3 regions of the Enterobacter sp. PL_is514 genome follow, and region 3 is predicted to be linked to each of the others. Evidence: predicted binding sites of a transcription regulator. Region 3 holds the regulator's gene; each other region holds the start of a gene.
What was found. Region 3 encodes PurR, which represses purine synthesis genes. Its sites were predicted from a motif close to CANGCAAACGTTTGCNTG; they were not measured.

Region 1: gcvT (glycine cleavage system aminomethyltransferase GcvT) is a predicted target of PurR. The motif match lies at 3,207-3,224, and genes of this name have one in related genera.
Region 2: raiA (ribosome-associated translation inhibitor RaiA) is a predicted target of PurR. The motif match lies at 8,170-8,187, and genes of this name have one in related genera.

What each region holds. Positions count from the first base shown of each region.
Region 1 covers NZ_JBVPGN010000027.1:353,616-363,339, reverse strand. Annotated here, with positions in the region: gene gcvP (aminomethyl-transferring glycine dehydrogenase) at 1-1,572, opposite strand, end outside; gene gcvH (glycine cleavage system protein GcvH) at 1,641-2,030, opposite strand; gene gcvT (glycine cleavage system aminomethyltransferase GcvT) at 2,054-3,148, opposite strand; gene ubiI (FAD-dependent 2-octaprenylphenol hydroxylase) at 3,546-4,748, opposite strand; gene ubiH (2-octaprenyl-6-methoxyphenyl hydroxylase) at 4,761-5,939, opposite strand; gene pepP (Xaa-Pro aminopeptidase) at 5,936-7,249, opposite strand; gene AC0TNG_RS05885 (YecA/YgfB family protein) at 7,281-7,859, opposite strand; gene zapA (cell division protein ZapA) at 8,028-8,357, shown strand; RNA gene ssrS (6S RNA) at 8,399-8,582, shown strand; gene AC0TNG_RS05870 (5-formyltetrahydrofolate cyclo-ligase) at 8,607-9,203, shown strand; gene serA (phosphoglycerate dehydrogenase) at 9,307-9,724, opposite strand, start outside.
Region 2 covers NZ_JBVPGN010000026.1:4,278-14,001, reverse strand. Annotated here, with positions in the region: gene AC0TNG_RS02835 (PepSY-associated TM helix domain-containing protein) at 1-178, shown strand, start outside; gene AC0TNG_RS02830 (OmpA family protein) at 181-666, opposite strand; gene dgcN (diguanylate cyclase DgcN/YfiN) at 679-1,899, opposite strand; gene yfiR (regulatory sequestration protein YfiR) at 1,892-2,443, opposite strand; gene AC0TNG_RS02815 (DUF2799 domain-containing protein) at 2,582-2,956, opposite strand; gene aroF (3-deoxy-7-phosphoheptulonate synthase AroF) at 3,171-4,241, shown strand; gene tyrA (bifunctional chorismate mutase/prephenate dehydrogenase) at 4,253-5,374, shown strand; gene AC0TNG_RS02800 (SMP-30/gluconolactonase/LRE family protein) at 5,435-6,307, shown strand; gene pheA (bifunctional chorismate mutase/prephenate dehydratase) at 6,304-7,464, opposite strand; Phe leader region at 7,495-7,620, opposite strand; gene pheL (pheA operon leader peptide PheL) at 7,572-7,619, opposite strand; gene raiA (ribosome-associated translation inhibitor RaiA) at 7,731-8,072, opposite strand; gene bamD (outer membrane protein assembly factor BamD) at 8,341-9,078, opposite strand; gene rluD (23S rRNA pseudouridine(1911/1915/1917) synthase RluD) at 9,210-9,724, shown strand, end outside.
Region 3 covers NZ_JBVPGN010000034.1:143,743-153,466, forward strand. Annotated here, with positions in the region: gene AC0TNG_RS16315 (riboflavin synthase subunit alpha) at 1-456, shown strand, start outside; gene cfa (cyclopropane fatty acyl phospholipid synthase) at 487-1,635, opposite strand; gene punC (purine nucleoside transporter PunC) at 1,934-3,133, opposite strand; gene punR (DNA-binding transcriptional activator PunR) at 3,248-4,159, shown strand; gene purR (HTH-type transcriptional repressor PurR) at 4,177-5,202, opposite strand; gene cydH (cytochrome bd-I oxidase subunit CydH) at 5,500-5,589, shown strand; gene AC0TNG_RS16345 (MFS transporter) at 5,753-6,919, shown strand; gene sodB (superoxide dismutase [Fe]) at 6,958-7,539, opposite strand; gene AC0TNG_RS16355 (C40 family peptidase) at 7,662-8,435, opposite strand; gene grxD (monothiol glutaredoxin 4) at 8,774-9,121, shown strand; gene rnt (ribonuclease T) at 9,200-9,724, opposite strand, start outside.

The sequences.
Region 1 (9,724 bases), on a different contig from region 3:
AGGGATCATCTCTGCCGCGGCGTTCAGCTTCATGGTGCAGGAGCCCAGCGGGATCATCGCCTGGTTCAGCGCCAGATCCTTGCGCTCCAGGGAGTGCATATAGCGCATCATCTCGGTTTCGCTGTGATAGCGATTAAAGACCGGATGCGTCAGGATGGCGTCGTTACGCAGCATGCTGTCCTGAATGGAGCGGCTGTCAAGCGCAACTTCTTTGTCGAGCGCATCAATGTCCAGACCGTGCGCGTCACCCAGCAGCACGCTGAACAGGTTCAGGATATCGTCACGGGTGGTGCTTTCATCCAGCGTAATGCCGACGGCGTTGTGGATGTCGCTGCGCAGGTTAATCTCTGCCGCATTCGCACGCGCCAGCACGGCGGCTTTGTCCGCCACGTCCACGCACAGGGTGTCGAAGTAGTGAGCGTGGCGCAGCTTAAGGCCTTTCTGCTGCAGACCGCAGGCCAGAATATCGGCCAGGCGGTGAATGCGGCTGGCAATGCGTTTCAGGCCAGCCGGGCCGTGGAACACGGCGTACAGGCTGGCGATGTTTGCCAGCAGCACCTGTGAGGTACAGATGTTGGAGTTCGCTTTCTCGCGGCGGATATGCTGCTCGCGGGTCTGCATCGCCATGCGCAGCGCGGTGTTACCGGCAGCATCTTTTGAGACGCCGATAATACGGCCAGGCATGGAGCGTTTGAATTCATCTTTCGCGCCGAAGAACGCCGCGTGCGGGCCGCCGTAGCCCATCGGTACGCCGAAGCGTTGTGCGGAGCCGAATACGATATCTGCGCCCTGTTTACCCGGCGCCGTCAGCAGCACCAGCGCCATAAAATCGGCGGCAACGCTGACAACCACTTTGCGGGATTTCAGCTCGGCAATCAGCGCGCCGTAGTCGTGTACTTCACCCGTCGTACCTACCTGCTGCAGCAGCACGCCGAAGACGTCCTGATGATCCAGCACTTTGTCAGCGTCGTCGACGATCACGTCAAAGCCGAAGGTCTCTGCGCGAGTACGCACCACGTCCAGCGTCTGCGGATGCACGTCCGCCGCGACGAAGAAGCGGTTGGCATTTTTCAGCTTGCTCACGCGTTTTGCCATCGCCATCGCTTCGGCGGCGGCGGTGGCTTCATCCAGCAGAGAAGCAGAGGCGATATCCATGCCGGTCAGGTCCAGCGTCACCTGCTGGAAGTTCAGCAGCGCTTCCAGACGGCCCTGGGAAACTTCTGGCTGATACGGGGTGTAAGCGGTGTACCAGCCCGGGTTTTCCAGCATGTTGCGCAGGATAACCGGCGGCAGCTGCACGTTGGTATAGCCCATGCCAATGTAAGACTTATAGCGCTTATTCAGGCCGGCAATAGCCTTCAGCTCCGCCAGCGCGGCGAATTCCGTAGTGGCTTCCCCCACCTGAGGCGGCGTGGCAAGCTGGATGTCTTTTGGCACAATCTGGCCGATCAGTGCGTTTAATGAATCCGCGCCAACCGTCTTCAGCATCTCCTGCTGTTGCTGAGCATCCGGCCCAATGTGACGTTCAATGAAGGCGCCACGGTTTTCAAGCTGGCTTAAAGTCTGTGTCATGAGCGATGGTTCCTGAAACGTGCAATGAATGTGTTTTCTCCCTCTCCCTTAGGGAGAGGGATAATGGCTTACTCGTCTTCTAACAGTGCTTCGTACGCGGTCGCATCCAGCAGCGCGGCAACCTGGGATTCGTCGCTGGCTTTGATCTTGAAGATCCAGCCGCCTTCATAAGGCTCGCTGTTCACCAGCTCTGGCGAATCGCTCAGCGCGTCGTTGACGGCAACGATTTCGCCGCTCACAGGGGCGTAGATGTCAGAGGCCGCTTTTACGGACTCCGCCACGGCGCAGTCGTCGCCCGCGCTAACGGTCGTGCCCACGTCAGGCAGGTCAACAAACACCATGTCGCCCAGCAGCTCTTGCGCGTGCTCGGTGATCCCTACGGTGTAAGTGCCGTCCGCCTCTTTGCGCAGCCACTCGTGTTCTTTGCTGTATTTCAGTTCTGCTGGCACATTGCTCATTGAAGTTCTCCTGATAAAAATGATTAGGCGACCGGCTTACCGGCGCGAACAAAAATCGGTTTGGTTACGTTGACCGGCATTTCACGGTTGCGGATTTGCACCACCGCCGTTTCGCCAATCCCCGCCGGCACGCGTGCCAGTGCAATACTGTAGCCCAGCGTCGGTGAGAAGGTTCCGCTGGTGATCACGCCTTCGCGAGGATTGCCGTCAGCATCGGTAAAGCGCACCGGCAGTTCGCCGCGCAGCACGCCCTTCTCGGTCATCACCAGGCCCACCAGCTGTTCGGTGCCCTTCTCGCGCTGCATCTCCAGCGCTTCACGACCAATAAAGTCACGGTCAGCCGGTTCCCACGCGATGGTCCAGCCCATGTTGGCGGCCAGCGGAGAGACGCCTTCATCCATCTCCTGACCGTAAAGGTTCATCCCCGCTTCCAGACGCAGCGTATCGCGCGCGCCCAGGCCCGCAGGCTTCACGCCCGCTTCCACCAGCGCACGCCAGAAATCAGCGGCCTTCTCGTTTGGCATGGCAATTTCGTAGCCCGCTTCACCGGTGTAGCCGGTGGTGGCGATAAACAGATCGCCCGCCTGCACGCCGAAGAACGGCTTCATGCCAGCGGTGGCTTTACGCTGCTCGTCGTTAAACAGAGAGGCGGCTTTCGCCTGCGCGTTCGGCCCCTGCACGGCGATCAGCGACAGATCGTCACGGACGGTGATGTCGATGGCATAAGGTTCGGCGTGTTGGGTGATCCAGGAGAGGTCTTTTTCGCGGGTGGCGGAGTTTACAACGAGGCGGAAGAAATCTTCAGTGAAGTAATAGACGATAAGGTCATCAATCACGCCGCCCGAGGCATTCAGCATGCCGGTATAGAGCGCTTTACCCGGCGTCTTCAGTTTGGCGACGTCGTTTGCCAGCAGATAACGCAAAAACTCCCGGGTGCGGCTACCGCGCAGATCGACAATCGTCATGTGGGACACGTCGAACATACCGGCATCGGTGCGCACCGCGTGGTGCTCATCAATCTGCGAGCCGTAGTGCAGCGGCATCATCCAGCCATGGAAGTCCACCATGCGGGCGCCGCATAACACGTGTTGTTCGTACAAAGGAGTCTGTTGAGCCATCTTGTCCTCGTTGAAAAATTCACCGTGAAACCCGGTATCGGCACCGCGTTCGGGCACCGACGCAAACGTTCTCTTTTACCTGAACTTACCACCGAAACCGGCGGTTAACCATAAGGCAAAATGGGTCATCACATTAGCTTATGACCAAAAAACGCTAAAAAGCCTACAGAGTTATTCACTGGAAAAATGCGATTAACCCCGCACAAAATCAACAATGATCTAACAGGGTTTAGCACATGGTGATATTTCATGCGGAAAATCGGGCCGAATTTCCGTAACGAGAAAAACGCGACATTAGATTATCTAATGCGAAAAATGACGTGAAATTAGAATATTTCAAACGAGGGAATTTCCCCGGCGCAGAGGCCGGGAAAAGAAAGTGTGACAGGGGTCTAAATTAACGTAGCCAGTCCGGCAGGTCGTTAAGACCCATCGCCTGACGGAGGAGTTGGGGTTTCACGCCCGGAAGGGTGTCAGCAAGCTTGAGTCCGATGTCGCGCAGCAGTTTTTTCGCCGGATTCGCCCCGGCAAACAGCTCGCGGAAGCCCTGCATGCCCGCCAGCATCATCGCCGCACTGTGCTTGCGGCTGCGCTCGTAGCGGCGCAGATAGAGATGCTGCCCGATGTCCTTCCCTTCGCGATGCAGGCGACGCAGCTCCTCGACCAGCTCCGCCGCGTCCATAAAGCCAAGGTTAACGCCCTGCCCGGCCAGCGGATGAATGGTATGCGCCGCATCCCCCACCAGCGCCAGACGGTGCGCGGCAAACTGACGCGCGTAGCGGCCGGTTAACGGGAACACCTGACGCTCGCTTTCAAGCGTGCACAGGCCAAGGCGGTTATCAAAGGCCACGCACAGCGCCTGGTTAAAGGCGTCCGGCGTTGCCTCCTGCATCTGCTGGGCTTTCTCCGGCACCAGGGACCAGACAATCGAGCACAGGTGCGGATCGGCAAGCGGCAGGAACGCCAGTATGCCGTCGTTGTGGAAAATCTGGCGCGCCACGCCGCCGTGCGGCTCTTCGGTGCGGATCGTTGCCACCAGCGCGTGATGACGATAGTCCCAGAAGGTCAGCGGGATATCGGCTTTATTACGCAGCCAGGAGTTGGCACCGTCAGCACCGACCACCAGACGCGCGGTCAGCATGTCGCCGCTCTGCAGGGTGATAAACGCCTCGTTTTCGCCCCACGCCACCTGCTGGATCTGCGCAGGCGCAATCAGGGTCACGTCGCTGCACTGCTGTGCTTTCTGCCACAGCGCGTGGTGGATCACCGCGTTTTCAACAATGTGACCCAGATGGCTATAGCCCATGCTTTCATCATCAAAAGCAATATGACCAAAGCTGTCTTTATCCCACACTTCCATGCCGTGATAGCAGCTGGCGCGCTGCGCCACAATATCTGACCAGACGCCAAGGTGCGTCAGCAATTTCTCGCTGGCGGCATTGATCGCCGAGACGCGGAGTTCCGGCGGGGCATCCGGGGCAACGGGCTGAGGCTGCTTTTGCTCCAGCACCGCCACGCGCAGGCCGCTGCCCTGTAAACCACAGGCCAATGCCAGCCCGACCATACCGCCGCCAACGATGGCAACATCAACATTTTGCACGGTGATAACTCCTTAACGCGCGACCCAACCCAGGGTCCGCTGCGCCAGCACGTCACGTGCCGGAATGAATAGTTCCATCGCCATCAGCCCGAGGTTGCGGCCCGCAACCAGCGGTGCCCAGCGATTGGCAAAAAGATGGACCAGACCATCGGTCACACCGATGGTGGCCTCTTTATCCGCCTGGCGGCGCTTCTGGTAATGGCTCAGCACCGAATACGCCCCGCAGTCTTTTTGCTCACCCCACGCCTGCGAAAGGGTTTCCGCCAGGCTCATGACGTCGCGTAAACCAAGGTTGAACCCTTGCCCCGCGATGGGGTGCAGCGTCTGAGCGGCGTTACCGACAAGCGCCAGACGATGGGAGATGGACTGAGAGGCCGTAGTCAACGAAAGCGGGTAGACCGCCCGCTGGCCGGCATGGGTGATACGCCCCAGCCGCCAGCCAAAGGCTTTTTGCAGCTCGGTACAAAAACGTTCGTCTGACCAGGCCTTCACCTCTTCAGCCTTATCCTGCGAATGACACCACACCAGGGAACAGCGCCCGTCCGACATCGGCAGCATCGCCAGCGGGCCATGCTGCGTAAAGCGCTCAAACGCCCTGCCGTCGTGGTCAGCTGCGGTAGCGACGTTCGCAATGACCGCCACCTGGCCGTAAGGCTGCTGGCGCCACTCCACGCCACACTGGGTGCCGAGCGATGAGCGCGAACCGTCCGCGGCGACCAGAAGCTGGCCTTCAAGGACGGTGCCGTTTTCCAGCGTCACGCTAACCGACGCCTCACTACGGCTCACGCTGGCCACGCGCGCCGGACAATGCAGCGTAACGCCCGGCGCGTCCTGAAGCAGGCGGAACAGACGCAATCCGACGTCATGCAGCTCAACAACCTGCCCAAGAGCATCAATACGATAATCCTGCGCGTCCAGGGTGACAAAGCCAGCATGGCCGCGATCGCTGACGTGAACGGTTTTAATTGCCGTGGCGCAGTCGGCAATGGCCTGCCAGATGCCAATGCGGGAAAGCTGCTGGCAGGTTCCCTGCGCGAGCGCAATGGCGCGGGCATCAAAACCGGGGTGGTTGGACGCCTCTGGCGCAACGGCTTCCACCAGGTGCACCGGAAGCTGGCCTTTCGTCAAATGTGAAATGGCCAGTGCCAGCGTAGCCCCGGTCATGCCGCCGCCAACGATAATCACGCTCATGCGCGTGCCGCTGCCATCAGCGCCTCAATATCGTCAGCGTTTTTCACGACGCTCGCGGTCAGGTTTTCGTTACCGGTTTCGGTAATCACGATGTCGTCTTCAATACGAATGCCAATCCCGCGGTACTCTTCAGGCACGTCGGCATCCGGCGCGATATACAGACCCGGCTCCACGGTTAACACCATGCCCGGCTCCAGCACGCGCGAACGGTCGGTGCCGTAAGCGCCAACGTCATGCACGTCCAGCCCCAGCCAGTGGCTCAGGCCGTGCATAAAGTACGGTCGATGCGCATTTTCAGCAATCAGGGTATCTACGTCCCCTTTCAGGATACCGAGCCTGACCAGACCGGTAATCATGATGCGCACCACTTCACCGGTCACTTCCTGGATGGAGGTACCCGGACGATACAGCCTGAGCGCCGTCTCAAGGGATTCGAGAACAATGTCGTAAATCGCGCGCTGTGCCGGCGAGAATTTACCATTCACCGGGAAGGTCCGGGTGATGTCCCCTGCATAGCCCTGATATTCGCAGCCGGCGTCAATCAGCACCAGATCGCCGTCGCGCAATGCGCTTTCGTTTTCGGTGTAGTGCAGAATGCAGCCGTTTTCCCCGCCGCCAACGATGGTGTTGTAGGAGGGATAGCGCGCGCCGTGGCGGTTAAATTCGTGGTGAATTTCGCCTTCCAGCTGGTATTCGAACATCCCGGGACGGCATTTCTCCATCGCGCGGGTGTGCGCCAGCGCGCTGATTTCGCCCGCACGGCGCATCAAATTCAGCTCTTCTTCAGACTTGAACAGGCGCATCTCATGCACCACCGGACGCCAGTCCGTCAGCGTGGCCGGTGCGGACAGGTTCTGGCGCGAGCCTTTGCGCAGCTTATCCAGCGCGGTGAAGACAATCTCATCGGCGTACGCATATTCGCCCTGCGCGTGATAGAGCACGTCGAGGCCGTTAAGCAGCTGATAGAGCTGCTGGTTGATTTCGCTAAACGCCAGCGCGCGGTCAACGCCCAGCTTTTCCGGTGCGGCCTCTTGCCCTAAGCGGCGGCCAAACCAGATTTCGGCCGTCAGATCGCGCACGCGGTTGAAAATCACGCTGTGGTTGTGGGTGTCATTGCTCTTAATCAGCACCAGTACCGCTTCCGGCTCGTTAAAGCCGGTGAAGTACCAGAAGTCGCTGCTCTGGCGATAGGGATATTCGCTGTCGGCGCTGCGCGTCACTTCGGGGGCAGCAAAAATCAGCGCGGCGCTGCCCGGCTGCATTGTTGCCAGCAGCGCCTGACGGCGGCGCGAATACTCTTGACTTGAGATAACCATGACACCCTCCTGTGCGTTATTTTTCTTAATGTAAGGTTGGCTTGCGGACTTCCGGCGCAGTCGGCTGTGAGCGCGTGAAGTTGTCGTGGCACAGCAGTGCCGCCACGCGCACGTACTCGATAATCTCTTCAAGCGACATTTCCAGCTCTTCCTGGTCTTCGTCTTCATCGTAGCCAAGCTGGGCGATGTTACGCAGGTCGTCGATCGCTTCACCCGCTTCGCCGGTGACTTTATCCAGTTTAGGCTGCGTCACGCCCAGCCCCAGCAGATAGTGGTTTACCCAGCCGGCCAGCGCATCGGCGCGATCGAACACGCTGACGTCGTCGCCTTCAGGCAGATAAAGCTGAAAAAGGAAGCCATCGTCTTCCAGCGAATCACTGATGGCGGCATGCATTTTACGCAGCGCTTCCGCCAGCTCGTGACCAAACGCCAGCCCTTCATTCGTGAGGTCGTGGATCAGCGGCTGCCATGAGCTGTCGCTGTTTCCGCCGCACAGCATGCCACTGATCAGACCGTGCATTTCGGCAGGGGTTAAACCGACTCCCTGCTGGTTCAGTAACTGGTTTAAATCCTTGTAACCAGGCATTTCGTTCTGTATAGACATGAGCATTCGTCGTCAAAGGGGGGAAGTTTCATGATATGCTACCACTTTGGACCCTGGTGATACCAGAAAAGGGCTTGTATCTTCACATCAGGGTAGCTATAGTGTCGCCCCTTCGCAGCCCCCGGGGCAGTAAGCGAAGGCAGCGCAGTCAATCAGCAGGAAGGTGGCATGTCTGCACAACCCGTCGATCTCCAGATTTTTGGCCGTTCACTGCGAGTGAATTGTCCGCCTGAACAAAGGGATGCTTTGAATCAGGCAGCGGACGATTTGAATCAGCGGTTGCAAGATCTAAAAGAACGCACTAGAGTCACAAATACTGAGCAGCTGGTTTTCATCGCCGCGTTGAACATCAGCTATGAACTGACTCAGGAAAAAGCGAAGACCCGCGACTACGCGGCAAGCATGGAGCAGCGCATTAAAATGCTCCAGCAGACCATAGAACAGGCATTGCTTGATCAAGGTCGCAATCCCGAAAGACCGGGACCAAAGTTTGAATAACACTTCTCAGTTGACTATGGTAGAGTAACTGTGAAGACAAAATTTCTCTGAGATGTTCGCAAGCGGGCCAGTCCCCTGAGCCGATATTTCATACCACAAGAATGTGGCGCTCCATGGTTGGTGAGCATGCTCGGTCCGTCCGAGAAGCCTTAAAACTATGACGACACATTCACCTTGAACCAAGGGTTCAAGGGTTACAGCCTGCGGCGGCATCTCGGAGATTCCCTCTCTTTTCTTCTACCGACTACCATGACTCAATTCCCTGAAGTTTCTGCTTCACGCCAGGATATCCGTCAGCTCATTCGTCAGCGCCGCCGTGCGTTAACCCCCGATCAGCAAGCGCATTTTGCCCAGCAGGCCGCCGCCCGTATGATGGCGTATCCCCCTGTCGTAATGGCGCACACCGTTGCGCTGTTTCTGTCATTTGATGGAGAGCTGGATACCCAACCGCTGATAGAGCAGCTCTGGCGCGCCGGGAAGAAAGTCTACCTGCCGGTGCTGCACCCGTTTAGCGACGGTAATCTGCTGTTTCTGCACTACCACCCGCACAGCGAGCTGGTGGTGAATCGCCTGAAAATCACCGAGCCGAAACTCGACGTGCGCGACGTGCTGCCGCTGTCACAGCTGGATGTGCTGATTACGCCGCTGGTGGCGTTTGATGAACAGGGCCAGCGTTTAGGGATGGGCGGCGGTTTTTATGACAGGACGCTGCAAAACTGGCAGCAGTACGGGGTGCAGCCGGTGGGTTACGCGCATGATTGTCAGGGCGTGGAGGCGTTGCCGGTAGAGAAGTGGGATGTGCCGTTGCCGGCGGTAGTGACGCCATCGAAGTTGTGGGAGTGGTGAAACAGGCAGCCTGATGCCCTCACCCCAGCCCTCTCCCACAGGGAGAGGGTGAAAACATAAAAAACGGTAACTATCGTTACCGTTTTGCATTTACCTCGCACCATCAGTACAGCAGACGCGCGCGAATCGTCCCCGCAATAGACTTCATGCTCAGCAATGCTTTCTCGGCAACATCGTCATCCGCTTCGATATCAATGACCACGTAACCCATCTGCGAGTTCGTTTGCAGATACTGCGCGGCGATGTTGACGCCCTGCTCGGCAAAGATCTGGTTGATGGCGGTCAGCACGCCCGGACGGTTTTCGTGGATGTGCAGCAGACGACGACCACCGTGCAGCGGCAGAGACACTTCCGGGAAGTTCACGGCAGAGAGCGTAGAACCATTGTCGGAGTATTTGCTCAGCTTACCCGCCACTTCCAGACCGATATTCTCCTGCGCTTCCTGGGTCGAACCGCCGATGTGTGGCGTCAGGATCACGTTGTCGAACTCGCACAGCGGAGAGGTAAACGGATCGCTGTTG
Region 2 (9,724 bases), on a different contig from region 3:
TTGTCAGAGCTGGCTGGCGCTGTCAGGATGGGGAAGAGGCGTTACGGTGGTAACCAGCGTACTGTTGGGGCTGGCCCTGCCGGTCATGGGCGCGAGTCTGGCGCTGTTTGTTCTGGTGGACTGGCTGCGCTGGCGAGCGGCAACCAGGGTGACGCTCGCCGAATCATCCGCTAAATAACCCTATGGCGTGCTGATAACCACTGCGACGCGGCGGTTTTCAGCGCGCCCTTGTGGGGTACTGTTGCTCGCAACCGGGTATTTTTGACCTAATCCCCGCGTGGTGAGATTGCTGCGCGGGATATTTGCACCCTTAGCCCAGGCATCGGCCACCGCATTGGCGCGTTTTAACGACAGCGCTTCGTTGTAGCTTTCTTCCCCGTAGTTATCCGTGTGACCATCCATTCGCGCGTGGTTCAGCCCGGTTTCCGCCAGGCGAGAGGCCATGGACTGGATCTGCGTTTCACTTTCCGGGCGCAGTCGGGCGTCATTTTTATCAAACAGGATTGTGTCCGACATGCCAAGTGACCAGTCACCGTTCAGTTCGTTAAAACCGTAAGACTTCATCGCCGCAATTTGCTCAGGAGTGAATTTGCCTTCCGGCGGCGACTGACAGCCTGCCAGAATCAGTGAGGCCAGTACTATCGGCGCGAAGTAACGTTTTAACATAGAATTTCCTTTCTAACTTATTGTTTTCGTACGCTGGTTTTTAACCTGGTACATGTTGCGGTCAGCCCTCTCCAGTAATGCTTCCACGGAAGCATTTTCCCACGCCAGAGCAAAGCCAATGCTGAGTGACATCGATGCTTTTTGTCCGTTATGAAGATCAAACGGACGGATAAACTGCTGCGAAAGCGCAGCACAAATGTGTTGAACTTCAAGCTCAGAGTGCACGCCGTACAGCACCATGGCGAATTCGTCACCGCCAAGCCGGTATGCCTGGTGACGTTTGTCGCCAAACTCCATCATCCTGCTGGCGACTTCAATCAGCACGCAGTCTCCTGCCGCGTGTCCCCAGGTGTCGTTAATAAACTTAAAATTATCACCGTCGAGGAAGAGCAGGGCCGAGTTTGTTTTAGCTGAAGGGTCGTTCATTAAGGCTGCAATGCTGTTACGAAATGCCGCACGGTTGGCAAGACCGGTAAGCGGGTCGTGCATGGCGGTACGCAACAACTGGGCGTTTTTCGCCTGCAGCTTGAGCTGCCACTCTTCCATTTCATCCAGAAGACTGTTGAAGTCCTCGCCAAACTGGTGAAATTCTTCGATACGGCCATCTTTCACCCGGCGGGAGAAGTTGCGGTTCGTGCGTACGTCATGCACGACGTCGGTAATGTTCTGCAGGGCCGTAACCATCCCACGATGCAAAGACTGGGTAATGATGAACGCGACGACGGCGGCAAAGAGAATGCAGCCGGTCAGAACGGCAAACGACATCCAGATGAAATGGCTGATCAGACTGTCACGCGCGGTAAGGCGGATTTCGCCGATCGTTAAGCCGTTATGCATGATGGGCTGCGCAACCGGTACGGGGAAAAGCCAGCGGCTGACCAGTGCACCCAGCGTGTCGTTGTTATCTTCCGGGTTCCAGGACCAGTAGGCGAACCGCTTTTTATGCGCGTTAATCACCTCGGCCACGGCAAACTGCCCCTGTTTGCCCAGGGCGGCAAGCGTTTCGCTGGCCGCGAGCGAGTCGTTGAAAACCAGCGAGGCTTCCAGGCTGTGGCTCATTGTGGCGCCGGTTAATTCGAGATTCTTTTGCGCGTATTGTTTTAAGGTTACGACGGAGGCAAAACAGAGCAACAGCCATATTAACGTCATGGTGATAATGACGCTTATCATGCTGTTTCGCCTCAATGTTCTTTTAAACGTCGGACGTGATGTTGAAGTGAAATCTTTATCCATGCTGCTTATTCCGTGCCAGCATTAATACATCCGGATTGACTCTTACGCCACTGCGCGTCAATGCATCCAGGTTGACGGAAAACCGTACCTGGCCGCGATCGATCATCAGGCAAAAGGCACTGCCAATTACACATTCCGGATTTTGCTCTGAGATTAATAGCAACGCTCTGCCCTGATATTGACTTATTAATTCAAGTTGTTTTGCCGGTGATTCAGATCCGAAATAAATCGCATCGCACGTCGCGGCCAGGGCTTCCCGATCGTTATGTACAATAACGGGGGTATAAGGTAACTCGTTGTGCCCTTCGTCGCCGCTGAGGGCATGCGTATAGCGAGAAGTGGCGTAGACGCAGAGTTTAGGTTGCCCGGTAAGTGACGGCCATCGCGTATAGCTCACAATGCCTGAGACAATTGAGCGTACCGATTTATCCGTTTCCGTAAGTGCGCCTGCCGTCGTTGGGCCCACCATAAGGAACAGCATTAACACCAGAGTGAGTCGGAATAAAGAGATCAAGAATGAATTTCTCACCAGAATCCGCCACATCGCTCCGGAAATAGACGTCCTTAAGAGTTGCGGGCAGAATACCATTGTTTATCAGATCCGTCATTATGTCAGAAATAGCATGAGGCCAACCTAAGCTAAATCCTACTGTTGTGTATTTTCCGGTGGATAAAAACAGACTTAATTGAGTCTGCTGGAGCGCATACTTTCATCCATCCCTTTCTGCCATGATGCACGCAGTGTTGCCGCGTTTTCGGCAGTATCGCAGCTGGCAGGGAAAGATTTTCCTGCTAATCCCCAGGCATGAATAAATCCTTCTTCGCAGACTTTCTTCTGACCATCGGCATAGCCGCGAAGATATTCACTACGATCGACGTGCGTGTCGTTAAAACTATCGGCCAGGGCCTGGTTATCTTTAACCGGCAGGCCATTCATGGCGTCTTCTTTACCGGCATCAAACCAGGATGGGCTGGTCCAGTCGGGCTGGAAGGTGTAAGGATTGATCTGACAGCCCGTTAAAAACAGCGACAACAGCGCGAGAGCAATTGAACGCATAGCCATTCTCCTTTTTTCTTCAGCATAGCCTGGCTAAAGAAAATCTGTATGTAATTTAAAGTTTACGTTTTTATCGGCTGATTTTTGCAATAAATTGGCTTGTGTAAACTAATGTGTACGTATTTTGGATTGAAATGTTTACTTTTTATGGTATCGTGGTTTCACCTCTTTGAGGAAAACAACTATCGCAAACGAGCTTTACAGGATCGCCATCATGCAAAAAGACGCGCTGAACAACGTACATATCACTGACGAACAGGTTTTAATTACTCCGGATCAACTGAAAGCAGAATTTCCGCTGAGCGTCGCGCAGGAGGCTCAGATTGAGCACTCGCGTCAGACCATTTCTGACATTATCGCCGGCCGCGATCCGCGCCTGCTGGTGGTATGCGGTCCTTGCTCCATTCACGATCCTGAAACCGCCATTGAGTACGCTCGTCGATTTAAAACATTAGCGGAGGAGGTCAGCGATAGCCTCTATCTGGTGATGCGCGTCTATTTTGAGAAGCCACGTACTACCGTCGGCTGGAAAGGGTTGATTAACGATCCGCACATGGATGGCTCGTTTGATGTGGAAGCAGGCCTGAAGATTGCGCGTCGCCTGCTGGTGGAGCTGGTCAGCATGGGGCTGCCGCTGGCAACCGAAGCGCTGGATCCGAACAGCCCGCAATACCTTGGCGATCTGTTCAGCTGGTCCGCGATTGGCGCGCGTACCACGGAATCGCAAACCCACCGCGAGATGGCGTCGGGCCTGTCGATGCCGGTTGGTTTTAAAAACGGTACCGATGGCAGCCTGGCGACGGCGATCAACGCCATGCGTGCTGCCGCTATGCCACACCGTTTTGTCGGTATCAACCAGGCGGGCCAGGTATGCCTCCTGCAAACGCAGGGCAACCCGGACGGTCATGTGATCCTGCGCGGCGGGAAAGCCCCTAACTACAGCCCGGCGGACGTGGCGCAGTGTGAAAAAGAGATGGAGCAGGCGGGACTGCGCCCGGCACTGATGGTAGATTGCAGTCATGGTAATTCGAATAAAGATTACCGTCGCCAGCCAGCGGTTGCGGAATCCGTGGTCGCACAGATCAAAGATGGCAATCGTTCGATTATCGGTCTGATGATTGAGAGCAATATTCATGAAGGCAATCAGTCATCTGAACAACCGCGCAGTGCCATGAAGCACGGCGTCTCCGTGACGGATGCCTGCATCAGCTGGGAGACTACCGATGCGCTGCTGCGTGAGATCCACAAAGATTTGAACGGCCAGCTGGCGACGCGTCTGGCTTAAGAGGTTTAGTTATGGTTGCTGAATTGACCGCACTGCGCGATCAAATTGATGAAGTGGATAAGGCGCTGCTGGATCTGCTGGCGCGCCGTATGGCGCTGGTTGCCGAAGTGGGTGAGGTGAAAAGCAAATACGGCCTGCCGATTTACGTCCCGGAGCGCGAGGCCTCCATGCTGGCCTCCCGTCGTAAAGAGGCGCAGGCGCTGGGCGTTTCTCCGGACCTGATAGAAGATGTTCTGCGTCGCGTGATGCGGGAGTCCTATTCCAGCGAAAACGACAAGGGCTTTAAAACTCTCTGCCCGTCCCTGCGTCCGGTGGTGATTGTCGGCGGTGCAGGGCAGATGGGGCGTCTGTTTGAAAAAATGCTGACGCTGTCTGGCTATCAGGTGCGCATTCTGGAAAAAGAGGACTGGGCGCAGGCACCGGAACTCATGAAAGATGCCGGGATGGTTATCGTCAGCGTGCCGATCCACGTGACGGAGCAGATCATCGAAAAGCTGCCTCCTTTGCCGAAAGATTGCATCCTGGTGGATCTGGCCTCTGTCAAAAATGGTCCGCTGCAGGCCATGCTGGCTGCACATACCGGCCCGGTACTGGGCCTGCACCCAATGTTTGGCCCGGACAGCGGCAGCCTGGCTAAGCAGGTGGTGGTTTACTGCGATGGTCGTCAGCCGGAAGCCTATCAGTGGTTCCTGGAGCAGATTCAGGTATGGGGTGCGCGACTGCACCGCATCAGCGCGGTCGAGCACGATCAGAACATGGCGTTCATTCAGGCGCTGCGCCACTTTGCGACGTTTGCCTACGGCCTGCATCTGGCGGAAGAGAACGTGCAGCTTGAACAGCTGCTGGCACTCTCTTCACCGATCTATCGTCTGGAGCTGGCGATGGTCGGCCGCCTGTTCGCGCAGGATCCGCAGCTGTACGCGGACATTATTATGTCCTCCGAGAACAACCTGGCGCTGATCAAGCGCTACTATCAGCGCTTTGGGGAAGCCATTACGCTGCTGGAGCACGGAGACAAGCAGGCGTTTATCGACAGCTTCCGCAAGGTCGAGCACTGGTTTGGCGATTACGCGCAGCGCTTCCAGAGTGAGAGCCGGACGCTGTTGCGCCAGGCAAATGACAGTCGCCAGTAATGCGATGATGTATATACTGAAAGCCAGCATTGCTGGCTTTTTTCATTTTGGGGAACTGTCATGGCCGAACCGCAGCTGCTGTTGAATTACACCGGGCATTTGCCTGAATGCCCGACGTGGAGCGTAGAAGAGCGCGCGCTCTACTGGGCCGATATTCTTGAAGGGGAGATCCACCGCTACCATCTGCCGACGGCGGAACACACCGTGCTTTCTTTCCACGAGGAGGTGGGCTGTTTCGCGCTGCGCGAGCGCGGCGGGTTTATCGTCGCCATGCGCAATGGCATCTGGCTTGCCGATAAGCATGGCCTTCTGCAGCGCAAGGTGTGCGACAACCCCTCTAACCCGCAGCTGGCGCGTTTTAACGATGGGGGTACCGACCATCAGGGCCGGTTCTATGCGGGCACGTTCTGGGGGCCGGGAGATTACAACGGCGCCCTGCTGATGCGCATCGACAACGACCTGACGCCGAAGGTGATCCAGTGCGATATCCACGGGCATAACGGCTTAGCGTTTAGCCCGGACAAGCAGTGGATGTTTACCTCAGACACGCCAAACGGTGTGATTTACCGTACCCCGCTTGATGAGCAGGGCGAACCCGGCAGGCGTGAGGTGTTTCGTCAGTTTAAAGAGGGCGAAGGGATTCCGGACGGCGCGGCGATGGACGTGGAAGGCTGCTACTGGAGCGCGCTATTTGACGGCTGGCGTATTGCGCGTTTTTCACCGCAAGGGGAGCAACTGGAAGAATACCGCATGCCGGTACGTTGCCCGACGATGGTCTGCTTTGGCGGCGATGACATGAAAACGCTGTTTATTACCACCACGCGGGAAAATATGGATGCAGAAGAGGTGGCGAAGTATCCGCTCTCCGGCGCCATCTTCACCCTGCCGGTTAACGTGGCAGGGATGAAGAAAAGCCGCTTTATCGAACGTTAGCTCGGATCGACCGGGACGACGTTTTCGCTCGGGTAGCAGCCCAGCACCTTCATGGAACGTGTGATCTCGCCCAGCTCGCGCAGGGCTTTCTGCATGGACGCAGATTCCAGGTTGGCCTGGATATCGAGGTAGAACATCTCTTCCCACGGGTTACCGTGGATCGGACGTGATTCCAGCTTCGTCATGATCAGGTTGTGATTACGCAGTACCAGCAGGGCTTCAACCAGCGCACCGGCCTGCTGGCCGGTGGCCATCAGCAGCGTGGTTTTAGCCGGTACCTGGTCAGACACATTGATTGCCTTGCGGGCCAGCACCACGAAGCGGGTAATGTTTTGTGTCTGGTTTGCCAGGTTGCGTTCCAGCACCTGTAAACCATACAGCGCGCCGCCCGCTTCGCTGCCGAGCGCCGCGACGGTGGGGGAGTTCGCCTGCGCCACTTTTTCCATCGCCGCCGAGGTGCTCTCGGTGTACTCAATTTTCCAGTTCGGATAGCGGTTCAGGAACTGGCTGCACTGCTGGAACGGCTGCGGGTGGCTGTAGACCGTTTTGATCGTGTTCAGGTCCGTTGAGCCGGAGACCAGCACGCAGTGATCGATAGGAATCGTCAGCTCGCCGACCAGCGACAGGCTGGTGTGCTGCAGCAAGTCGTAGACGTCGTTGATGGCGCCGGAGCTGGTGTTTTCAATCGGCACCACGGCGTAATCCGCCTGGCCGGTTTCGACCTGGTTAAAAATGTCGGCAAACTTCGCACAGCCGCTCTCAATAAACTCTTCGAAATGGCGTGCGGCATACTGACGTGCGGCCAGGTGAGAATAGGAGCCCTTGGGCCCGAGGAAGGCGATACGCGCAGAGTGTGGATTGGTTTTATTGAGATGCTGCTGGAGTAGCGCTTGCTGGGTGAGAACGGAATCTTCGATGATGAGCTGGAACAACCGGGTAATGTAGTGGGCATCGAGGTGATGCGCTTTACCGAGCTGGATCAGACGCTCCAGCAGATCCCGCTCGCGGTCGATATCACGAACCGGGCGATGGGAGTCCAGTTTGGCTTTGCCCACTTCAACGGCAAGAGTACGGCGTTCGGCCAGCAGCGCCAGCAGTTTCTCATCCAGCGCACTGATTTTTACGCGCAGATCCAGTAACGGGTTTTCCGGTGTCATAGTGTTGCCTGTCTCATTTTATCGTTATCAATAAAAAAGGCCCCCCGGTGTGGGAGGCCTTGTTGTTCGTCTTCGCATTCTTTATCACACGACGAAACGCCTCCCGTTCAGGGGAAGGTAAAAAAGAATGCGAAGAAGAACGGCGTAAGTTTCATAAAGTCATCCTGTGAGTGATACCGTTAAAGTACCCGTACTGTTTTCACCCTGTCAATAAAAAACAAAAAACGCGCCCGAAGGCGCGTTGGCGGTACACTCAATTTAAAGGATTACTCTTCTTCAACTTCTTCCGCGAAGCTGGCGTCTTTCACCGATGTTGCGGCGCGACGAGCTTCACCTTTGTGTTGCACTTTATTGAGCTGCCGTTCCAGCTTGTTGATCAAATCGTTAATAGCGGTGTACATATCCTCGTGTTTTGCGCTGGCGACCAGATGGCCGTTTGGAGTATTGATAGTTGCGTCAGCGATGAAACCCTGCGGCTCCTTGGACAGGATGATATGTGGATTAATCAAATGTGTTTGCCATTTATCCAGTTTGGCGAGACGGTCTGCGACGTGCTGGCGAATTGCCGGAGTAATTTCCATTTGTTTACTGGTAATGTTCATTGTCATAAATTTTACCTCTTGTCTTTCCGTCTTGGTGATTCCAGCATACCCGACCTAATGTCAAAATGTGTGATTTAGATCACGTTATTTTGTCGGTTTTTGTCAGGGAATCTTTTTTGTGAGGCAGGGCAGGAAGAGGTGAGATTTACCTTGTAGAAGGCATAAATTGGGGCCATAGTTGACAGGATGTGTTGAGGCTAACGCGCTTCAGCGACGCTCAGAAACGAATAAAAAAACGGCAGCCTTCGGGCTGCCGTTTTGCATTGAGGCAAAATCAGGTGTTGCTGCTGTTCGCGGCGATGATTTTCGCCACTTTTTCAGCCTGAGCGGTCATCTGCATCTGACGGTAAGCATTTTCCATCAGCTTCAGGCCGTCGCGCGTTGCCTGAGTATCCGGATAATCTCGCAGCATACCTTCTACGCGGTTAACCACGGCAACCCATGCGCCACGGCGGGTATAGTATTCCGCCACGGAGTATTCATATTTCGCCAGACGATCTTTCAGGAACACCAGACGCTTGGTGGCGTCGGTCACGTACTGACTGTTCGGATAGCCGCGCACCAGTTTGGAGAAGTCATTGAAGGCATCACGCGCATGCTGCGGGTCACGGTCGGAACGATCCACGCCGAAGAAGCCCTGCAGCGCACTGTCGTCCAGCGCCATGTTGGTAAGACCGCGCATGTACATCACGTAGTCGATGTTAGGATGAGTCGGGTTCAGACGCATGAAACGATCGATGGTTGCCTGAGCCAACGGCAGATCGGCATTTTTATAGTATGCGTAGATGAGATCTAACTGTACCTGCTGCGAATACGGACCAAATGGATAGCGATTATCCAACGCTTCCAGTTGCGTTATCGCCTGTTTCCAGTTACCGTCCTGCAACTTTTGTTGTGCAGTCGCATAGATTTCATTCGGCGGATTGTCAGGGACCTGTTCATTTGAACCGGAGCAGCCCACCAAAGCCAGGCTCAACGTGGCCGCTGCCACCAGATATTTCATGCGCGTCATGACGTTTTGACTTTCCTCAAATGTTTGTCCGGGAGAAACTCTGTTCCTGCTCCCGATTAAGACCAGCTACAATAGCACACTATATTAAACGGCAAAGCCGTAAAACCCAACGTTAAACGAAGAAGCAGTTTATGGCACAACGAGTAGAACTCACCGCAACAGTCTCCGAAAATCAGCTCGGTCAACGCTTAGATCAGGCTTTGGCCGAATTGTTCCCTGATTATTCGCGTTCACGCATAAAAGAATGGATCCTTGACCAGCGCGTGCTGGTAAACGGCAAGATCTGGGACAAACCAAAAGAGAAAGTGTTAGGTGGGGAAGCTGTCGCCATCAATGCTGAAATCGAAGAGGAAATCCGCTTCGAGCCGCAGGATATCCCACTGGACATCGTCTATGAAGATGATGACATTCTGGTGATCAACAAGCCGCGCGACCTGGTTGTTCATCCGGGCGCGGGGAACCCTGACGGTACGGTACTTAACGCACTTCTCCATTACTATCCACCGATCGCGGATGTCCCGCGCGCGGGCATCGTGCACCGTCTGGATAAAGACACCACGGGTTTGATGGTGGTGGCGAAGACCGTTCCTGCTCAGACACGTCTGGTGGAGTCGCTGCAGCTGCGCGAAATCACCCGTGAGTATGA
Region 3 (9,724 bases):
TTAATGAAAGAGACGCTGCGCATCACCAACCTGGGCGAGCTGGCGGTGGGCGATACCGTCAACGTTGAACGCGCGGCGAAGTTCAGCGATGAGATTGGCGGCCACCTGATGTCCGGCCACATCATGACCACCGCTGAAGTGGTAAAAATCGTGACCTCGGAAAATAACCGTCAAATCTGGTTTAAAATGCAGGATCCGTCATTAATGAAATACATCCTCTATAAAGGATTTATTGGCATTGACGGGATTAGCCTGACGGTGGGGGAAGTGACGCCAACGCGTTTTTGCGTGCATTTAATTCCTGAAACGCTGCAGCGCACCACGCTGGGTGCCAAAAAACTGGGGCATCGCGTGAATATCGAAATCGATCCGCAAACCCAGGCGGTGGTGGATACTGTTGAGCGCGTGCTGGCAGCAAAAGAAGCCGCAATAATAAAGACCACTGAAGAAGAATAAAAAATAACCCCGGATATCCGGGGTTATTTTTTAGCGTGCGACACGCAGTCCGTGTTCAATCCCCCGGCTGAATACCACCTGCCAGAGCTGAATATCCCGTGCGCGAAACGCCCCCGCGCAGGCATTCAGATAATAGCTAAACATCCGTTTGAATCGTTCTGAATAGTTGTCCGCAATCTCGGGCCAGGCTTTCTGGAAACGTTCATGCCACGCCATTAAGGTGGTGTCGTAGTCCGCGCCAAAGTTATGCCAGTCTTCCATCACGAAATGGGATTCACTGGCGTTGGCGATCTGGCGAACGGACGGTAAACAGCCATTCGGAAAGATGTATTTATTGATCCACGGGTCAACGTTATTGTCGGTCCGCTTAGAGCCGATGGTGTGCAGCAGGAAGAGCCCGTCCGGTTTCAGATTACGATCCACCACCTCAAAGTAGGTATCGTAGTTTTTTGGCCCCACGTGCTCGAACATGCCGACGGAAACGATCCGGTCGAACTGCTCGTTCAGGTCACGGTAGTCCTGCAGCCGGATATCCACATCAAGACCCTGACAGCGCTCTCGCGCCATTTTTTGCTGTTCCGCTGAAATCGTGACGCCCACTACGCTGACGCCATAGTGCTTCGCCATAAAATACGCCAGCCCACCCCAGCCGCAGCCGATATCCAGCACGCGCATGCCGGGCTGTAGCTGCAGCTTCTCGCTAATCAGACGCAGCTTTGCCTGCTGCGCTTCCTCAAGCGTCGACGCGTCTTTCCAGTAGGCGCAGGAGTACTGCATGAACGGGTCCAGCATGCGGCTGAACAGGTCATTGCCGAGATCGTAATGCTCTTTGCCGACGATCCACGCGCGTTTTTTACTTTGCAGATTGAACAGTCGGGCAGAGGCGACGCGCAGGGTGTCTTTCAGATTGCGCGGGAGTTGGTTTTCCAGACCGGCACGCAGCACGCTGGCAAAAAAGGTATCCAGACGTTCGCACTCCCACCAGCCGTCCATATAGCTTTCTCCCAGGCCTAACGATCCCTCCCGCAATACGCGTTTAAAAAAGTCGGGATGTTTAACCTGAGGATCGGATGGCGATGATCCATTGATAGTGATGCCTGCTCGACCTAACAGTTCACTGACGATCCGGGACCAGTTATCGTCCGGAACGCTGACTTCTTCTATACACGATGAACTCATAGCTTCTCCATCACCCTGATGTGATCAGAACCTTCAAACAGCGTAGACGCTTTTTTTGGTTTGTGAGAAATCTCACGGTAAATACCGCGAGGCTAATATCCGACGTAGAACAGAGGAAGGGAGATAACCCTTGCCGAAATGCCTTCCATGGTAAAACGGGAGCGCTCCGGCTCCCGTTAACACTTAATATTTATCGTATTTAATCGAACCAAATTTAGTATAGGCCTCAAAATTTGGTGATTCAATAGAAAATTGTTAGCAACCTAATCACTGAAATGTAACATGATTTCTGGCGCAATCAGGCATGCGAGGTTTCCACCTGAGCGCCGCTATCCTGCTCACGCTGCGCGGAGGCCTGCATGCGATAGCCCGTCACCGCCAGCGCAACGGTGACCAGCATCACGCTGGTGGTGGTTAACAGTGGCGTCGCAATCAGCGCCGAGACCACCAGACTTGCCAGGAAGCACAGACCCAGCTGCAGGGTATTTTGCAGCGCGGCGGCGCGGCCTGTCGCCTGCGGGAACGGACGCAACGCTTGGGCTACAACAATCGGGTAAATCGCCCCGTTCGCCACGGCCATCACGCAGAAGGGGATCAAAATTTCAGCCAGGCCCGCGCCCGGAATAAACCCGACGGCCCAGGTGCCGATGACGCTCAGCGCATACAGCACCAGCAGCCATGGCAGCATTTGCTGACCTTCCCATTTTTGCAGCGCCGCGCGACAGCCGTACCCGCCCACCAGGAAGGCGATAGTCTGCGGAACATAGCTCAAACCGATGGCCGCCGGGCTGTAGCCCATATCGTGCAGAATGAACGGCGAGCCGGTAAGCCACGCGAAGAAGCTGGCCGAACAGGCGGCGTAAATCAGGACATTGCCGCGATACGCTTTGGCGCTCAGCAGGGAGGTGAAGGTAATCGGCTTCGCATCCGCATGCGCCTCTTTTTTATGCGCGGGCTTAAGGGCAAACGCCGGCAGCATCAGTACCAGCGTGATGGCAAACAGCGTGGCAAAAATGGCCTGCCAGTCAAAGTGCGCGAGGATCCAGCTGCCCAGCAGCGGAGCCAGGGCAGGGGAAAGACCCACCAGCGGCATAATGGTGGCGAAAATACGGTTTGTGCGGTTAGCCGGATAGTAGTCGGTCACCAGCGCCTGCCAGGTCACCGCCGCAGCACAGACGCCCACGGCCTGAATAAAGCGCAGCACCAGCAGCCAGGTGGCATCGCGCACCCACAGCATCCCCAGGCAGCCCACGGCAAAAATGGCCAGACCCAGCAGCAGTACCGGTTTACGACCAAAGCGATCCGAGAGCGGTCCCCACAGCAGCTGCGCGAAAGCGAAACCGGCAAGGAACAGGCTCAGGCTGGCGCTGATGGCCGCCGCAGGGGTTTGCAGGTCTTCCTGCATCGCGGCAAACGCGGGCAGGTACATGTCGGTGGCCAAAAAGCCCAGCACGCTTAAGCCGCCGAGCCAGACTAAAAATCCTTTCCTGGGTTGCATTCTCTTATTCTCCTGAGGAGGCAGGTGTACGTTGGCGGAGAGTGTAGGGAGTGCAAAGCGGCTTGTGAAACGCTAATATTTGGCGGGTGCATTCAAATTTTTTGCAGGCAGAAAATGTGGTCAGATTATTCTCTTGAAGTGGTCGATGCTGTTGCACGTAACGGCAGCTTTAGCGGTGCAGCGCAGGAGCTGCACCGCGTCCCTTCGGCCATCAGCTACACGGTGCGTCAGCTGGAGGAGTGGCTGGCGGTTCCGCTGTTTGAGCGGCGCCATCGTGATGTGGAATTAACGCCCGCAGGGGCGTGGTTTTTGAAGGAAGGGCGTTCTGTTATCAAAAAAATGCAGATCACCCGCGAACAGTGTCAGCAGATCGCTAACGGCTGGCGGGGGCATCTTTCCATCGCGGTGGATAACATCGTTAAGCCGGAACGTACCCGGCAGATGATCGTCGATTTCTATCGTCATTTTTCAGATGTCGAGCTGCGGGTCTCGCAGGAGGTGTTCAACGGCGTCTGGGATGCGCTGGCGGACGGCAGGGCAGAGATGGCAATCGGGGCCACGCAGGCGATCCCGGTCGGGGGACGTTACGCCTTTCGCGATATGGGCATGCTGAGCTGGAAGTGCGTGGTGGCAAGCGATCATCCGCTGGCGGTGATGGAGGGGCCGCTCAGCGATGATACGCTGCGCAACTGGCCGTCGCTGGTGCTGGAGGATACCTCCCGTTCATTGCCGAAGCGTATCACCTGGCTTCTGGACAACCAGCGGCGGGTGGTGGCCCCTGACTGGGAATCGTCGGCGACGTGCCTCAGCGCCGGACTGTGCGTCGCGATGGTGCCCGTTCATTTCGCGCGTCCGCGCATCGATACCGGAGAGTGGGTTGAGCTGACGCTGGAGAATCCGTTCCCGGATGCGGCCTGCTGCCTGACCTGGCAGCAAAGTGATGTCTCGCCTGCGATGGCCTGGCTGCTGGATTATCTGGGAGACAGCGAAACGCTAAACCGGGAATGGTTACGGGAGCCAGCATAGCTGGCCCCGTAAAGCGATTAACGACGGTAGTCGCGGAACGGACCGTCCGCAACGGAACGGCGTTCGATAAGACGCGGGTGAACTTCAATGGACTGCGACTCTTCACGTTTGTTGACGATCCTGTCCATCAGCATATTGAAGGCCGTTTCGCCCAGCGAATCTTTCGGCTGGTGAATGGTGGTCAACGCTGGCGTGAAGAAACGCGCGTTACGCACGTTGTCATACCCGATCACGGAAATATCCTGCGGTACGCGCAGACCCAGCTCGTCGGCAGCGCAGAGCGCGCCCATAGCCATGATGTCACCCCCGCAGAAAACGGCGGTCGGACGGTGTGGCTGGGAGACGATCTGCTGCATTGCGCGGTAGCCCGACTCCGGCTCAAAGTCGCCCTGCACAATCCAGTTTTCCGGCACGTTGATCAGCGCTTCTTCCATCGCTTTCATAAAACCGGCCAGACGGCCCGCGCCGGTGTTGCGCTCCAGCGGACCGGGGATCACGCCAATCTCGCGGTGACCGCGTTCGATCAGATAACGACCGGCCATATAGCCGCCTTCAAAGGCATTATCGATAACGGAATCAGTGAAATCCGCGCGCGCTTCGCCCCAGTCCATGACCACCATGGGAATATGGCGATACTCTTCGAGCATCGACAGTACGGATTCCGGGTACTCGGAACACATTACCAGCAGGCCATCAACGCGCTTTTGCGCCATCATCGACAGGTAGGCACGCTGTTTTTCTATGCTGTTCCATGCGTTGCCCAGAATCAGGGTATAGCCTTTCTGGAAGCAGTTCTTCTCTACCGCTTCAATGATCTCGGCAAAATAGGCCGCTTCACTGCTGGTGGCCAGCAATCCAATGGATTTGGTGTGATTAACCTTGAGGCTGCGCGCAACCGCACTTGGCGAATAGTGCAGCTCTTTGATCGCTGCCCAGACGGCGTTGCGCGTCTCTTCCGCCACGAAGCGGGTTTTGTTAATTACATGTGATACGGTTGTAGTGGAAACGTTTGCGCGTTTTGCTACGTCTTTAATTGTTGCCATTAAATGTCACTCCAGACCATATCCTAAACTCCTGAAAAACTTGAAGGTAAACGTTTGCCTTCTCTCACCCTTATCACGCAATCTTGAATTGCGGCACGCCGGGAAAACGACACGGGACGTCAGGAGGGGGTCAATGGCCGGTACGCTAATAAATTTAGCGTGGAATTTTGTCCTATCTTGATGAAAAGGGGAAGAGGTAAAGTGTTTATCAGCCTAAATCCAGGAAGATTTTTGACGTAAATTATGCAAAAATGAGCAGGCTCACTTTTCGTGGGGGGATTAAAAGGAGAAAAATTGATGAGTTCCGATCTGAAGTTTTCGCTGTTCACCACCGTTATTGTGCTGGCTCTGATTGTCGCGGCCGGTCTGACGGCTGCGCTGCACTGATTTACGCGGAGGGAGAGCCTTCTCCCTCCCGATCGACCCGATTGTTACTTCTCTGGCAAAAATCTTTTGCCATTTTGTTAACTTCTCATTTTTTGTGATTGATGTCATGCTTTCCGCTTCTTTGTTCTGTGTCACCACATGACACGGCATCCGGAGTTGACGCATGAAAATCAATTTTCCCCTGCTGGCCCTGGCGATTGGCGCTTTTGGGATTGGCACCACTGAATTCTCCCCGATGGGGTTACTGCCCGTCATCGCCCGCGGCGTGGACGTCTCGATCCCTGCGGCAGGGATGTTAATCAGCGCCTATGCTATCGGCGTGATGGTGGGGGCGCCGCTGATGACGCTTCTCCTTTCGCACCGCGCGCGCCGCAATGCGCTGATTTTCCTGATGGCGATTTTCACCCTGGGTAACGTGCTTTCGGCCATTTCGCCGGACTACACCACGCTGATGCTGTCTCGTATTCTGACCAGCCTTAACCACGGCGCGTTCTTCGGGCTGGGATCGGTCGTGGCTGCCAGCGTGGTGCCAAAACATAAGCAGGCCAGCGCCGTAGCAACCATGTTTATGGGGCTAACGATTGCCAACATCGGCGGGGTGCCTGCGGCAACCTGGCTGGGGGAAGCGATCGGCTGGCGGATGTCCTTCCTGGCAACGGCCGGGCTGGGCGTGGTCGCGATGGTGGCGCTGTTCTTCTCCCTGCCGAAAGGCAGCGCGGGTGAACGTCCTGACGTGCGCAGAGAGCTGTCGGTGCTGGTGCGCCCGCAGGTCCTCTCCGCGCTGCTCACCACCGTGCTGGGGGCAGGGGCGATGTTTACCCTCTACACCTATATTTCACCGGTATTGCATGACATCACCCACGCAACGCCTCTCTTTGTGACCGCGATGCTGGTACTGATAGGCGTGGGCTTCTCGATCGGCAACTATCTCGGCGGGAAATTTGCCGACCGTTCCGTGAGCGGCACGCTGAAGGGCTTCTTAACCCTGCTGATTGCCATCATGATTGCCATTCCGTGGCTGGCGCGTAATGAGTTTGGGGCCGCGATCGCAATGGTCGTCTGGGGAGCCGCCACCTTTGCCGTGGTGCCGCCGCTGCAGATGCGCGTGATGCGCGTCGCGCATGAAGCGCCGGGCCTCTCATCGTCGGTCAACATCGGCGCCTTCAACCTGGGCAACGCGCTCGGTGCGGCGGCCGGTGGGGCCGTGATTTCAGGGGGACTGGGGTACAGCTTTGTGCCGGTGATGGGGGCGATTATTGCCGCGCTCGGCCTGCTGCTGGTGATGATGTCGGGTCGTAAACAGCCTGAAGCAGCCTGCGCTGCGGAATAAACCAAAAACGCAGAAGGGCGAACCCTTCTGCGTGTCTCTTACGCGGCGAAGTTCTTCGCGACAAAGTCCCAGTTAACCAGTGCCCAGAAGTGCTCCAGGTAGTTCGGGCGCGCGTTGCGGTAATCAATGTAGTAAGCGTGTTCCCATACGTCCACGGTCATCAGCGGCTTAGCGCTGGTGGTCAGCGGGGTGCCTGCGTTAGAGGTGGACACGATAGCCAGTTTGCCATCCGCCTCTTTAACCAGCCACGTCCAGCCCGAACCGAAGTTCTTGATGGCTGCATCGGTAAATTTCGCTTTGAAATCCGCGAAGCTGCCAAAGGCGGCGTTGATAGCGGTAGCCAGTTCACCGGCAGGTTCGCCACCGGCGTTTGGCGCCAGGCAGTGCCAGTAGAAGGTGTGGTTCCACACCTGAGCCGCGTTGTTGAATACGCCACCCTCTGAGCTGCGGACGATCTCTTCCAGCGTTTTGCCTTCAAAATCGGTGCCCTTGATCAGATTGTTCAGGTTAGTGACGTACGTCTGGTGATGCTTGCCGTAATGATATTCCAGGGTTTCCGCAGAAATGTGCGGTGCCAGGGCGTCTTTTGCATACGGTAGTGCAGGTAATTCGAACGACATTGCTTCTCTCCTTATTGTATTTTGCGTTGCCAATAACCACACAGACAACAAGGACAGGATAGCAAATTGAAAGGGTATGCAAAAGAGGAACTTACCCTGCCACGGGTGTGGCAGGGCAGGGGTTAGCGAATGGTTTTCGGCGTCATCACGCGACGTGCGCCGACGTAATGGCGTACCCAGTAGTCTTCACTGAGAGAGGTGATCTGAATATCCTGGCCGCTACGCGGTGACTGGATGAATTTTCCGTTACCGACATAGACGCCGACGTGGTCAGCCGTGCCGCGACCCTGAGTGCGGAAGAACACCAGATCGCCGTTTTCCAGCTCACCGCGGTCAACCGGTGAGGCATCGCGCAGGTGGTACATCTCATTAGCGGTACGAGGAATGCGGAACTTGACCAGATCTTTATAGGCGTAATAGACGAGGCCGCTGCAGTCAAAGCCGGTACGCGGCGAGCTGCCACCCCAGTGATAGGGTTTGCCAATCTGCCCCATCAGTTTGTTCATCGCGGTTTTTTGCGCTTTCTGTACGCGCACCTTATGCACTTCCGCTATTTTCGTGACCTTCGTGCATTTCGCCTTGTGGCCTTTACGCGTGATGCATTTTTCAGTAACAAGGTTAGCGGCGGTTTGCGAAGCTTTACTTTTGGCGGAGTGGGCAGTACGGGAAGGTTTGGTTTTCGTCTTGCTGGAAGCGGTCTGTTTCGTCTGAGCCGGTGTTTTTTTCTTGTCGTTCTTAGCGGTGGTTTTTTTCTTACGTTCTGTGGCTTTCACCAGATGGTTTTTTTGTACAGCAGAATGCCGCGCCTGCTGAGAGGCGTTTGCCACTGGCGTGAAAGTGAGTGAAGTAAACAGTAAAGCACAGAGCGTGATCGAGAATTTATTTATCCGCGCCACTGGGCAGTCCCCTGATAAATGCAGGTCATCAATAATACCCGCGTGTGATTTACAAAGCCCGTCGATTCTAATCTATAAAAAGCCAGAAAGTTAATAGCATTTTTCAATCTACAATCGTGTTTCGTAAGCAAGTGCAAAAAAATTCATCGTTCTGTCGCTCATTTGCCCATTCCCTAAGCAAAACCCTGACCGCCGCAGGGGTAAACACCATTTGCAATGCAACTTTTCCTGACTCGGAGTAGAATGTATAAACGTGACAAAAATGTTATTTTCCGATGCCAGTCTGAACCGCTACAATGTCAGACGAATGCCGTAACAGAAGTTAAAGGAAGCAAGACATGAGCACCACTATTGAAAAAATCCAGCGCCAGATCGCTGAAAACCCGATTCTGCTGTATATGAAAGGTTCTCCAAAGCTGCCAAGCTGCGGCTTCTCCGCGCAAGCGGTTCAGGCGCTGTCTGCCTGTGGTGAGCGTTTTGCTTACGTTGATATCCTGCAGAACCCTGACATCCGCGCTGAACTGCCGAAGTACGCGAACTGGCCGACGTTCCCACAGCTGTGGGTAGACGGTGAACTGGTTGGCGGCTGCGATATCCTGATTGAAATGTATCAGCGCGGCGAACTGCAGCAGCTGATCAAAGAGACGGCAGCGAAGTACAAAACGGAAGAGCCGGACGCAGAGTAATTTTCTCTGCGCAAATAAAAAAAGCGACCCGCTATATGGTCGCTTTTTTTTTGTCGGGTGGCGCTGCGCTTACCCGACCTACGATTGGTGCTCGTCCTCATCACCCTTCGGCAGCGGCCAGCCGCCCATACGCTTCCAGCGGTTGACGATCTCACAGAACAGCTCTGCGGTACGCTCCGTGTCATACAGCGCGGAGTGCGCCTGCGTGCCGTCGAACGGAATGCCCGCCGTAATACAGGCCTTTGATAGCACCGTTTGTCCCAGCGCCAGGCCGCTCAGCGCGGCGGTGTCGAAGGTGACAAAAGGATGGAAGGGGTTGCGTTTAAGCGACGCGCGCTCGGCGGCGGCCATGGTAAAGCTGTGATCGAAGGTGGCGTTATGGGCCACCATAATGGCGCGGCTGCAGTTACTCTCTTTCATGCCTTTACGCACCATTTTAAAAATGGCGTGCAGCGCGTCATATTCACTTACTGCACCACGCAGCGGGTTATGCGGATCGATACCATTAAACGCCAGCGCTTCCGGCTGTAAGTTTGCCCCTTCGAAAGGTTCAACGTGGAAATGCAGCGTGGTGTCCGGTGTAAGCCAGCCCTGTTCATCCAT